4 regions of the Rhodoferax sp. P2_H8_2 genome follow, and region 3 is predicted to be linked to each of the others. Evidence: predicted binding sites of a transcription regulator. Region 3 holds the regulator's gene; each other region holds the start of a gene.
What was found. Region 3 encodes sigma-54, which starts transcription at its own class of promoters, with help from an activator protein. Its sites were predicted from a motif close to TGGCANGNAANCTGCTTT; they were not measured.
Positions count from the first base shown of each region.

Region 1: the regulator sigma-54 is predicted to act here: its motif matches at 1,102-1,119, upstream of glnA (type I glutamate--ammonia ligase).
Region 2: the regulator sigma-54 is predicted to act here: its motif matches at 1,097-1,114, upstream of AC1DV6_RS17340 (CmpA/NrtA family ABC transporter substrate-binding protein).
Region 4: the regulator sigma-54 is predicted to act here: its motif matches at 949-966, upstream of AC1DV6_RS06320 (pilin).

Region 1 is NZ_JBFUFW010000009.1:35,325-37,526, reverse strand. Features, by position in the region: gene glnA (type I glutamate--ammonia ligase) at 1-1,044, opposite strand, end outside; gene AC1DV6_RS15130 (competence/damage-inducible protein A) at 1,284-2,162, opposite strand; gene AC1DV6_RS15125 (EI24 domain-containing protein) at 2,159-2,202, opposite strand, start outside.
Region 2 is NZ_JBFUFW010000012.1:64,280-66,481, reverse strand. Features, by position in the region: gene AC1DV6_RS17340 (CmpA/NrtA family ABC transporter substrate-binding protein) at 1-909, opposite strand, end outside; gene AC1DV6_RS17335 (hypothetical protein) at 1,268-1,708, opposite strand; gene AC1DV6_RS17330 (FG-GAP repeat protein) at 1,834-2,202, shown strand, end outside.
Region 3 is NZ_JBFUFW010000008.1:32,398-34,599, forward strand. Features, by position in the region: gene AC1DV6_RS14230 (THUMP domain-containing class I SAM-dependent RNA methyltransferase) at 1-275, opposite strand, end outside; gene rpoN (RNA polymerase factor sigma-54) at 272-1,858, opposite strand; gene lptB (LPS export ABC transporter ATP-binding protein) at 1,858-2,202, opposite strand, start outside.
Region 4 is NZ_JBFUFW010000003.1:138,341-140,542, forward strand. Features, by position in the region: gene AC1DV6_RS06315 (PglL family O-oligosaccharyltransferase) at 1-449, opposite strand, end outside; gene AC1DV6_RS06320 (pilin) at 394-909, opposite strand; gene AC1DV6_RS06325 (ATPase, T2SS/T4P/T4SS family) at 1,087-2,202, opposite strand, start outside.

The DNA of each region.
Region 1 (2,202 bases), on a different contig from region 3:
AATGCGGATCGATGCAGAGCGGTTGCGCGAGCTGTACGCCAGCTTGACCGGTGCTTCAAAACCAGGAACCAGGCGCTTGTAGCTGTTGGTGCCAGGGTTGGTGATGGCGTTCAGTGCACGGGCGTGCTTGATGATGCCGCCGATGTAGTACAGCGCGAAGTCAGACAGACCTGCATAGCCGTCGCCTGCGAACAGGTTCTTGCCGTCTTTCCAGATGGACTGGTGCACGTGCATGCCGGAGCCGTTGTCACCAGCGTAAGGCTTGGGCATGAAGGTCGCGGTCTTGCCGTAGGCATTGGCGACGTTCCAGACCACGTACTTCAGGTTTTGCGTCCAGTCGGCGCGCTCTACCAGTGTGGAGAACTTGGTGCCGATTTCGTTCTGGCCAGCGCCCGCCACTTCGTGGTGGAACACTTCAACCGGAATGCCCAGCGATTCGAGGATCAGGGACATTTCGGCGCGCATGTCTTGCGTGCTGTCGACTGGAGGAACCGGAAAGTAGCCGCCCTTGGTGGTGGGACGGTGGCCGCGGTTGCCGCCTTCGAGCTTGGTACCGGAGTTCCATGGCGCTTCGTATTCGTCGATCTCGAAGAACACCTTGCCGGGTTCATTGGCCCAACGCACGCCGTCGAAGATGAAAAATTCTGGCTCAGGACCGAAGTAGGCCGTGTCGCCCATGCCGGAGGCCTTCAAGTAGGCTTCTGCGCGCTTGGCGATGGAACGTGGATCACGGTCATAGGCCTTGCCATCGGATGGCTCAACCACATCGCATTGCAGGAACAGTGTGGTTTCTTCGAAGAAGGGATCGATGTTGGCCGTGTTCGGGTCAGGCATCAGTTGCATGTCGGAGGCTTCAATGCCCTTCCAGCCGGCGATCGAAGAGCCGTCGAAAGCGTGGCCGCCAGTGAACTTGTCTTCACCAAAAGCGGACACGGGCACGGTCACGTGCTGTTCTTTACCGCGGGTATCGGTGAAACGGAAGTCAACAAACTTGACTTCGTTTTCTTTCACCATATTCATCACGTCTGCGACGGTCTTGGCCATCAAATACTCCTAGTACAAAAAAATCACACGGGTTGTAGAAACAAGGACATCAGTCTCAATGCAGCTTTTGTGCCAAAAAATGGACCGCTTTCAATTTGACTGCAGCGCACCATTCTGCCCTGAGTTGGCGCGGATTTTTGGCAGTTCTGTCACCTTGATTCGGCTCTGTAACAGGCCCACCTATCTTGCGATGCACCAAATCGGGATTACCAAATTTGCACCTAATTAGTGCAATATTTTCAACGCACCATTTCAGGGCCAAGCCCGATCTGCAGGGCATGAAGTTGTCCCAGCATGGCGGGGTATGCAGTCGCTACCGCTTCAGGCGCGCCTTTGACGCCCAGTTCGATGTGCTTGCCAAATTCAGGGTGGTCTACGCTGGGCAGGCTGAATACTTTCACTGCATATTGCTGCTCCAGCGCTTCCATCATCGGCGTTAGCGTCGCTTCCATTGCGCCAAATACGATGATCGAACGCTCCTCATGGGGCTTTGCATGGAACAGGGGCGCGTAGTGCGTGTCCAGCACCCACTCCACCATGGGCCAGGCCATCACCGGAAAGCCGGGCAAGAAATGTATGCCCCCACGCTCCATCGCTTCGCGGGTCGCTGCCCCCCGAGGGGGCGAATTCCCCTTGGGGCGGCCCTGCGGGGAATTGTCTCTCTGACCGACGCAGCTAAACCCCGGGATCTTGTTGTACGGATTGGGGATGATCTCGCAGCCCGCGGGGAACATGCCCATGTTCAGTCGATGCAGGTTGTCGGCGCGCTCGGGCTCATAAGGTGTGCCCTGCTCTTTCGCGACATCCTGCATACGCTCCAGAATCAGGCGCTTGGCCTCGGGATGCAATTGCAATGGAACGCCCAACGCCCTGGCCGCGCACTGGCGTGTGTGGTCGTCCGGTGTGGCACCAATGCCGCCAAAGGAAAACACCACGTCGCCCGACGCCAACGCGCGTTGCAGCGTCGCCGTGATGCGCTCAGGCGCATCGCCCACATAGTCTGCGTAGGCGACCTGCAAACCGCGCGCACCCAGCAGTTCTATCGCCTTGGCCAAATGCTTGTCGGCCCGCCTGCCGGACAGGATTTCGTCGCCAATGATGATGAGACCGAAGTTCATGGCTCCAGCAACTCGCGCAGAGTGTGTTCGACCACGGTCG
Region 2 (2,202 bases), on a different contig from region 3:
CTGGTTGATCGCGTCGACGCTGGTGTTGACGTAGCTCTTGTCGGCAATCGTCTCGGCCATCTTGTTCTTGTTGGACAGGTTGGCGTCGATCCAGCGACCGGCCTCCAGAATCGCTGCCGTCACGGCGCGTGCGGTGTTGGGGTACTTCTTGACGAAATCGCCGGTGGTGCCCAGCACTTTTTCGGGGTGGTCTTTCCAGATGTCCTGCGTGGTGGTGGCGGTCACGCCGATGCCATCGATGATGGCGCGGTGGTTCCAGGGCTCACCCACGCAGAAGCCGTCCATATTGCCGACACGCATATTGGCCACCATTTGCGGTGGCGGTACGGTGATGACTTTGGCGTCCTGCAGCGGATTGATGCCATTGGCGGCCAGCCAGTAATAGAGCCACATCGCATGGGTGCCGGTCGGGAAGGTTTGCGCAAACGTGTATTCACGTTTCTCGGATGCCATCAGCTTGGCAAGCCCTGCGCCATCTACCGCGCCTTTGTCGGCCAGCTTCTTGGACAGCGTGATCGCCTGGCCGTTGTTGTTCAACGTGGCCAACACGGCCATGTCTTTCTTGGGGCCACCAATACCCAGGTGCACGCCATAGACCAGGCCGTACAACACATGGGCAAAGTCCAGCTCACCATTGACCAGCTTGTCGCGCACACCGGCCCAGCTGGCTTCCTTGGACGGAATGATCTTCACGCCGTATTTCTGGTCGATGCCCAGCACAGACGCCATCACCACGCTGGCGCAGTCGGTCAGCGGGATGAAGCCGATCTTCACTTCGGTTTTCTCGGGAGCGTCTGAGCCTGCGGCATAGACGGCAGCACGCAGTGCGGGATCAATGCCGACGGCGGCGACCGTGGCGCTTTGCAGAATGGTTCGACGGGTCATACGGGCTTTCAGTAAGTCAGTCATGGCAATTCCCTCAAGGTTTCAAAACAGAAAACAGAAAACAGAACTCAGAAATGCAAAAAGGCGTCCACACTGGGTTCACTGCGCGGTGCGCAAGCAAACCCGTGGGGACGCCTTTGTCCTTTGCCGCCAGGCCCGCCCGCCGTTGGACGGGGCTGGATGCGTGACCGTTGCCGGTCTTGCGTTAGCTAATGCAATGTCTGTGCCAAGTGCTTTGACCTGAAAGATGCTATGAATTCAGGAGCTGCTTACGCACGTTCTATAAGCTCTAGAGGCACTTTTTATGCCTTATTGTGAGGGGTGCACTGGATTTGTGCGACGCACCAAATTGACCTGCGCCCCTACCGGCCCGCACCACGGGTCATGTGCTGCGGCGTGTTTTTTGGCGTTGCAGCAGGATGTGAATCAGCAAGGCAGCCGCAGCCGAAGTGGCCAGTACCGGGGAGCCGGTGACGATGTGTGCCAGGCCGTCCAGCACCTGGGTGCTGGTCTGCTGGGCGTAGTGGGTGAGGTCCACCACATCCTGCGTCTGGATGTTCTGCACGTCGTCTGTGCGGATCTGCATATCGGGCCAGCCGCCACGAAAGCGGATCTTGGCAAAGATACCGTTGGCCACTGCCACCAGTGACAGCACGCCCAACGGTCGCATCAAGTAAATGATGAGGTTGCGGCGCTCGGCAACGGGCGCGCTTTCATAGATCTTGCCGACCAGCAGTGACACCATACGGTCCTGCTCCGGAGGCGGTGCCGCGTCGTAAACCTCGGCCGCCAGTTGTTCGATGGAAATGGGAAGGTTTTGCATGCTTCAAGAGTAGCGTGGACTTGTTACTTTTCTATGAGCCGTTTGTAAGGAGATGTCTTGTTTCTTGTTGCGTATGGGGTTGGCTGGGTACACTGTGCTGAAGAAGATTGCAGGGAGAAACAGAGATGAAGTCCATTTCGCATTACCTCGCGCGCCGCCTTTTGCGCGTATTTGTCGTTGGCTTGCCGCTAACCTTCTTGGCCGCTTGCGGTGGTGGGGGAGGTGGAGGAGGCGCAACGCCACTGCCTGTGTCTGTATCCGTACCCGCCGTTCCTGCGAGTTTGAGCATGACCTACGGTGTCAGGAGTTTCAGCTTGTCGTGGGCCGCCGCTACTGCACCGGCTGATCAAGGCGCGGTGACATACCGCGCGTATGAAGACATTGATGGCACCGGCCCGACGGCGCCCACCATGATCGCGCAAGCCTTGTCGGGCACGAGCTATGCCTATGCCATCGACGGCCTGCTGCACACGCGTGTCAATGCCCAGTACACG
Region 3 (2,202 bases):
GGCGTAAACCAGATTTCCCAGGCCACCTCGCTGGCGGCGCGGTACAGGTCCTGCTCATTGCGGTATTCGGTATACGAGAGTTGCACCAGCACGCGCTGCGCCAGACGGCTATGCAGGTTCAGCAGCATCGCGTCACGCCAGGAGCCGCGCGCCAATACGCCACCGCGGCGCGTCAGCAGGTCTTCACCCATCAGGCCTGTCGCTGCGTGTACTTCGGCGGCCAGCAGGTCCTCGACACCGGCGGCACAAGGTAAGAAAAGTTGGAGTTGCATCAGAGTGCCTTACGTAAAGATGCGGGAGCGATCTTCAGCCCCTCGCGGTATTTGGCCACGGTGCGGCGGGCGCATTCAATGCCCTGCTCCTTGAGCATCTCGGAAATCTGGTTGTCGCTCAAAGGCTTCTTGCTGCTCTCGGCGCTGATGAACTGCTTGATCAACGCACGTACGGCCGTGCTGGACGCATTGCCACCGGACTCGGTGCCCAGCCCTGAACCAAAGAAATACTTCAACTCAAAGGTACCAAACGGCGTTGCCATGTACTTGGCCGTGGTCACGCGGCTGATCGTTGACTCGTGCAGCCCCAATTCATCCGCAATCTCGCGCAGCACCAGTGGGCGCATCGCCAATTCGCCGTGCACAAAGAAGCTTTTTTGCCGCTCCACAATCGCCGTGCTGACACGCAAGATGGTGTCGAAGCGCTGCTGGATGTTCTTGATAAACCAGCGCGCTTCCTGCAGGCGCTGCTGCAGCCCCGCATGGCTGGAACTGGCCTTGTGGTTGCGCAGCACATTGGCGTAAATGTCATGCACCTTGAGGCGCGGCATCACATCCGGGTTCAACTGCACCCGGAATTTCGGACCCATGCCGCCAATCGTCTTGCCGACCTGCACCACCAACACGTCGGGGATTACGACGTTGCGCTCGACGTCGACAAAGCGCCGCCCCGGCTTGGGCTCCAGCCGGGCAATGCGGGCAATCGCTTCGCGCACCAGCGCGTCGCTGCCCGCTCCCAATTGCACCAGCCGTTTGATATCGCGCCGCGCCAGTAGCTCCATGGGCTGGCGGCAAATCTTCAAACCCACTTCCAGCACTTCGCGCTCGTCAGGGAAATCGTTGTCCAGTAACAGCGCGCGCAATTGCAAACGCAGGCATTCGCCCAGATCACGGGCGCCTACGCCCACCGGCTCCAGGCTGTGCAGCAGGCCCAGCGCCACCTGGAAGTGATGCACCAGGTCGTCCAACTGCTCGTCGCTGCCCGGCGTCAGGCTGCGCGCCAGGTTCTCCAGTGTGTCTTCCAGGTAGCCGTCGTCGTTCAGCGATTCAATCAGGAAGCGCAGCGCGGCGCGGTCTTCCTCTGACAGGCGCAGACGCAATGCCTGGCGGTGCAGATGGGCTTGCAGGCTCTCCTGCGAGCGCGCCAACGCCGTGGCGTCCTGCGTTTCGTCCTCGTCCCGGTTGTTCGTACGCGGGGCAGCATCACCACCCCATTCGCTGTCGTCAGCGGCGACACCCGTACCGCCATCGCCCTCCCAACCCATGCCATCATCGCCAGACAAAGGCACACTGTCGTCGTCTGTTTTGCCGTCAGCACCCGTCGCACCAGCGTAATCAGCTACAAAATCAGCAGCAACTTCAGATTCGCGGTCTCCGGTGCTGACAGGCGTATCCGCCGCCACCAGCCCATAGTCTTCGCGCTCGGCGCGTTCTTCGGTGAGTTCCAGAAACGGGTTTTCGTCCAGCATCTGCTCCACTTCCTGGCTGAGTTCCAGCGTGGAAAGCTGCAGCAGCCGGATCGACTGTTGTAGCTGGGGGGTTAGCGCCAGGTGTTGGGAGACGCGTAGGGATAAGCCCTGCTTCATCACATTTTGAAGTGCTCACCGAGATACACGCGGCGCACATCGGCGTTGTTCACGATCTCGGAGGGCGTACCCTCAGCCAGCACGTGGCCGTCGCTGATGATGTAGGCATGGTCACAGATGCCCAGCGTCTCGCGCACATTGTGGTCGGTGATCAACACGCCGATGCCACGTGCCTTCAGGAAATTGATGATGCGCTGGATCTCGATCACGGCGATTGGATCTATACCCGCGAACGGCTCGTCCAGCAGGATGAAGCGCGGCCGGGTTGCCAGTGCGCGGGCAATCTCCACGCGGCGGCGCTCACCTCCGGACAAGGCCAACGAGGGCGACTCACGCAGATGCTC
Region 4 (2,202 bases), on a different contig from region 3:
TCGTGGTGCCGGTCATTGGCCGTGGCAAACGCTTGGCAACCAACGATAAAACTGAGTGCGAAACCCACAAGATACAACGAGCCAAGAAAGGCCTGTTGCTGTGAAATCATTGAGATTCCAAATTGGATTGCAACAATTACCGTAATTGCAAAAATCCAAAGCAGTGGATTCAACGGCACACGAAAGGGCCGTGAGCCCCGCACTATTAGCAACGCGACGGAGGCGCAAATGAGAGCCGCAAATGTACACGCTTCGTTTTCAAACACTATCCATGGCGGATAGTGATTCGGATTCAACCAAGAGATGATCCAGAGTACTGCCCCCAACACACCAAAAATCTGGGCAAAAAAAAGGCGCCCAAAGGGCGCCTTTCTGTTTAAGCCAAAAAACGACTTAGGCGCCACGGCAAGAGGATGGGAGGTACTTCTGTGCAGTTGCAACACCGCCATTAAGATTGGTACCAGCGCCTCCACAAATCCAGGCAACAACGCTTTGACCAGGTGCCGTCATCGCTGTGGTGCAAGCACCAGTCCCATAACCAGGGGTGGAGATACCTTGCTGAGCACATGGTTGCAATGTCACATTGCCCGTTGCACCAGCAACCGTCGATGCCACCGTAATAATGCCAACGGTGTCAGTCGTTACCGTCGATGCATAGCGGGAACCAGAGCCAGCCTGAGTTTGCTCACAGCCAAACTGATTGGCGGTCTGCGGCAGTGAGTTGCCAGTTTGATAGAACTCGGTAATACCTGTACGGCAAGAAGAGGCGGCCAAGATTACCTCGGACATCTTCGCGCGGATTGTGTAATCTTGGTACGCGGGCAAAGCCACAGCAGCCAAGATACCGATGATCGCAACCACGATCATCAATTCGATCAGGGTAAAACCCTTTTGCAGAGAACGCTTCATTGAAAACTCCTTAGGTGATGAAGAACGGGAACATAGCAATGAGCAGTTTCCGTGCCACGGATTCTAGCCATGAAACTGTGAAAAATGTTGCATTTTTTGCCGAACCACACAATAGTTTTGCAAGCATTTATGTCAATGCCGGCAGGGGTGTTGACAATTTTGTCACTCGGCTTGCGTTTACTTAATGCAAACCGACCGAACCATTTTCAAGTCGGTTAGGCCCATCATTACCTTCTCCATACCGTCCATTTTCAGAGTCCGCATGCCGCCCTCAACGGATTGGGCAAACAACTCTGCGACGCGGGCGCGCTCTTGGATCAACTTCTTGACTGGGTCATCGGCGACCAGCAACTCGTGCAGACCAATGCGGCCCTTGTAGCCGGTCTTGCTGCACTTGTCGCATCCGACCGCCTTGTAGAACTTGACCTGGCCGCTTTCGCCGTAGGTCGCAATCCACTGGTCAACCATCTTCTTGCTCTCGCCAGCGTAGTCGGCCTTCCACGCCTTGGAATGACGCAGCTCTTCTGCGTATTCGGCAGCGAATAGGCGCAACTCCTCGGCGTCAGGGTGGTAGGACTGCTTGCAGTCGCAGAGCTTCTTGGCCAGGCGCTGCGCCAGAATTCCTAAAAGCGCATCTGCAAAATTGAAGGGATCCATCCCCATGTCCATTAACCGGGTGATAGATTCCGGCGCCGAGTTGGTATGCAGCGTTGAGAAGACCAGGTGGCCTGTCAGCGACGCTTCCACGCCCATGGACACAGTTTCCTTATCGCGCGACTCACCCACCATGATGATGTCTGGATCCGCACGCAGGAAAGCCCGCATGACCAATGCAAAATCGATACCCGCTTTTTTGTTGATCTGGACTTGGCGCAACCCTTTTTGGGTAATTTCCACCGGGTCTTCGGCCGTCCAGATTTTGGTATCCGGCGTATTCAGGAATTTCAGGATGGAGTGCAGCGTCGTGGTCTTGCCGGAGCCGGTAGGACCGCACACGTAAAACAGTCCGTAGGGCTTGCTGACCGTGGCTTCCAAGCGTTCCTTGTTGTGCGGCGTGAGACCCAGTTTCTCCAGGGGAATGGGTTCGCCCGCAGCAAGAATACGCATCACCACATCTTCGACACCGCCCGCTGACGGGATCGTAGCGACCCGCAGCTCAATGTCCAGCGGACCATACTTCTTGAACTTGATCTTGCCATCCTGTGGCTTGCGGCGCTCGGAGATGTCCAGATCGCACATGATCTTCAAACGGGTCACCATGGCCTGCCGGAAGTGTGCGGGAACTTCCACATA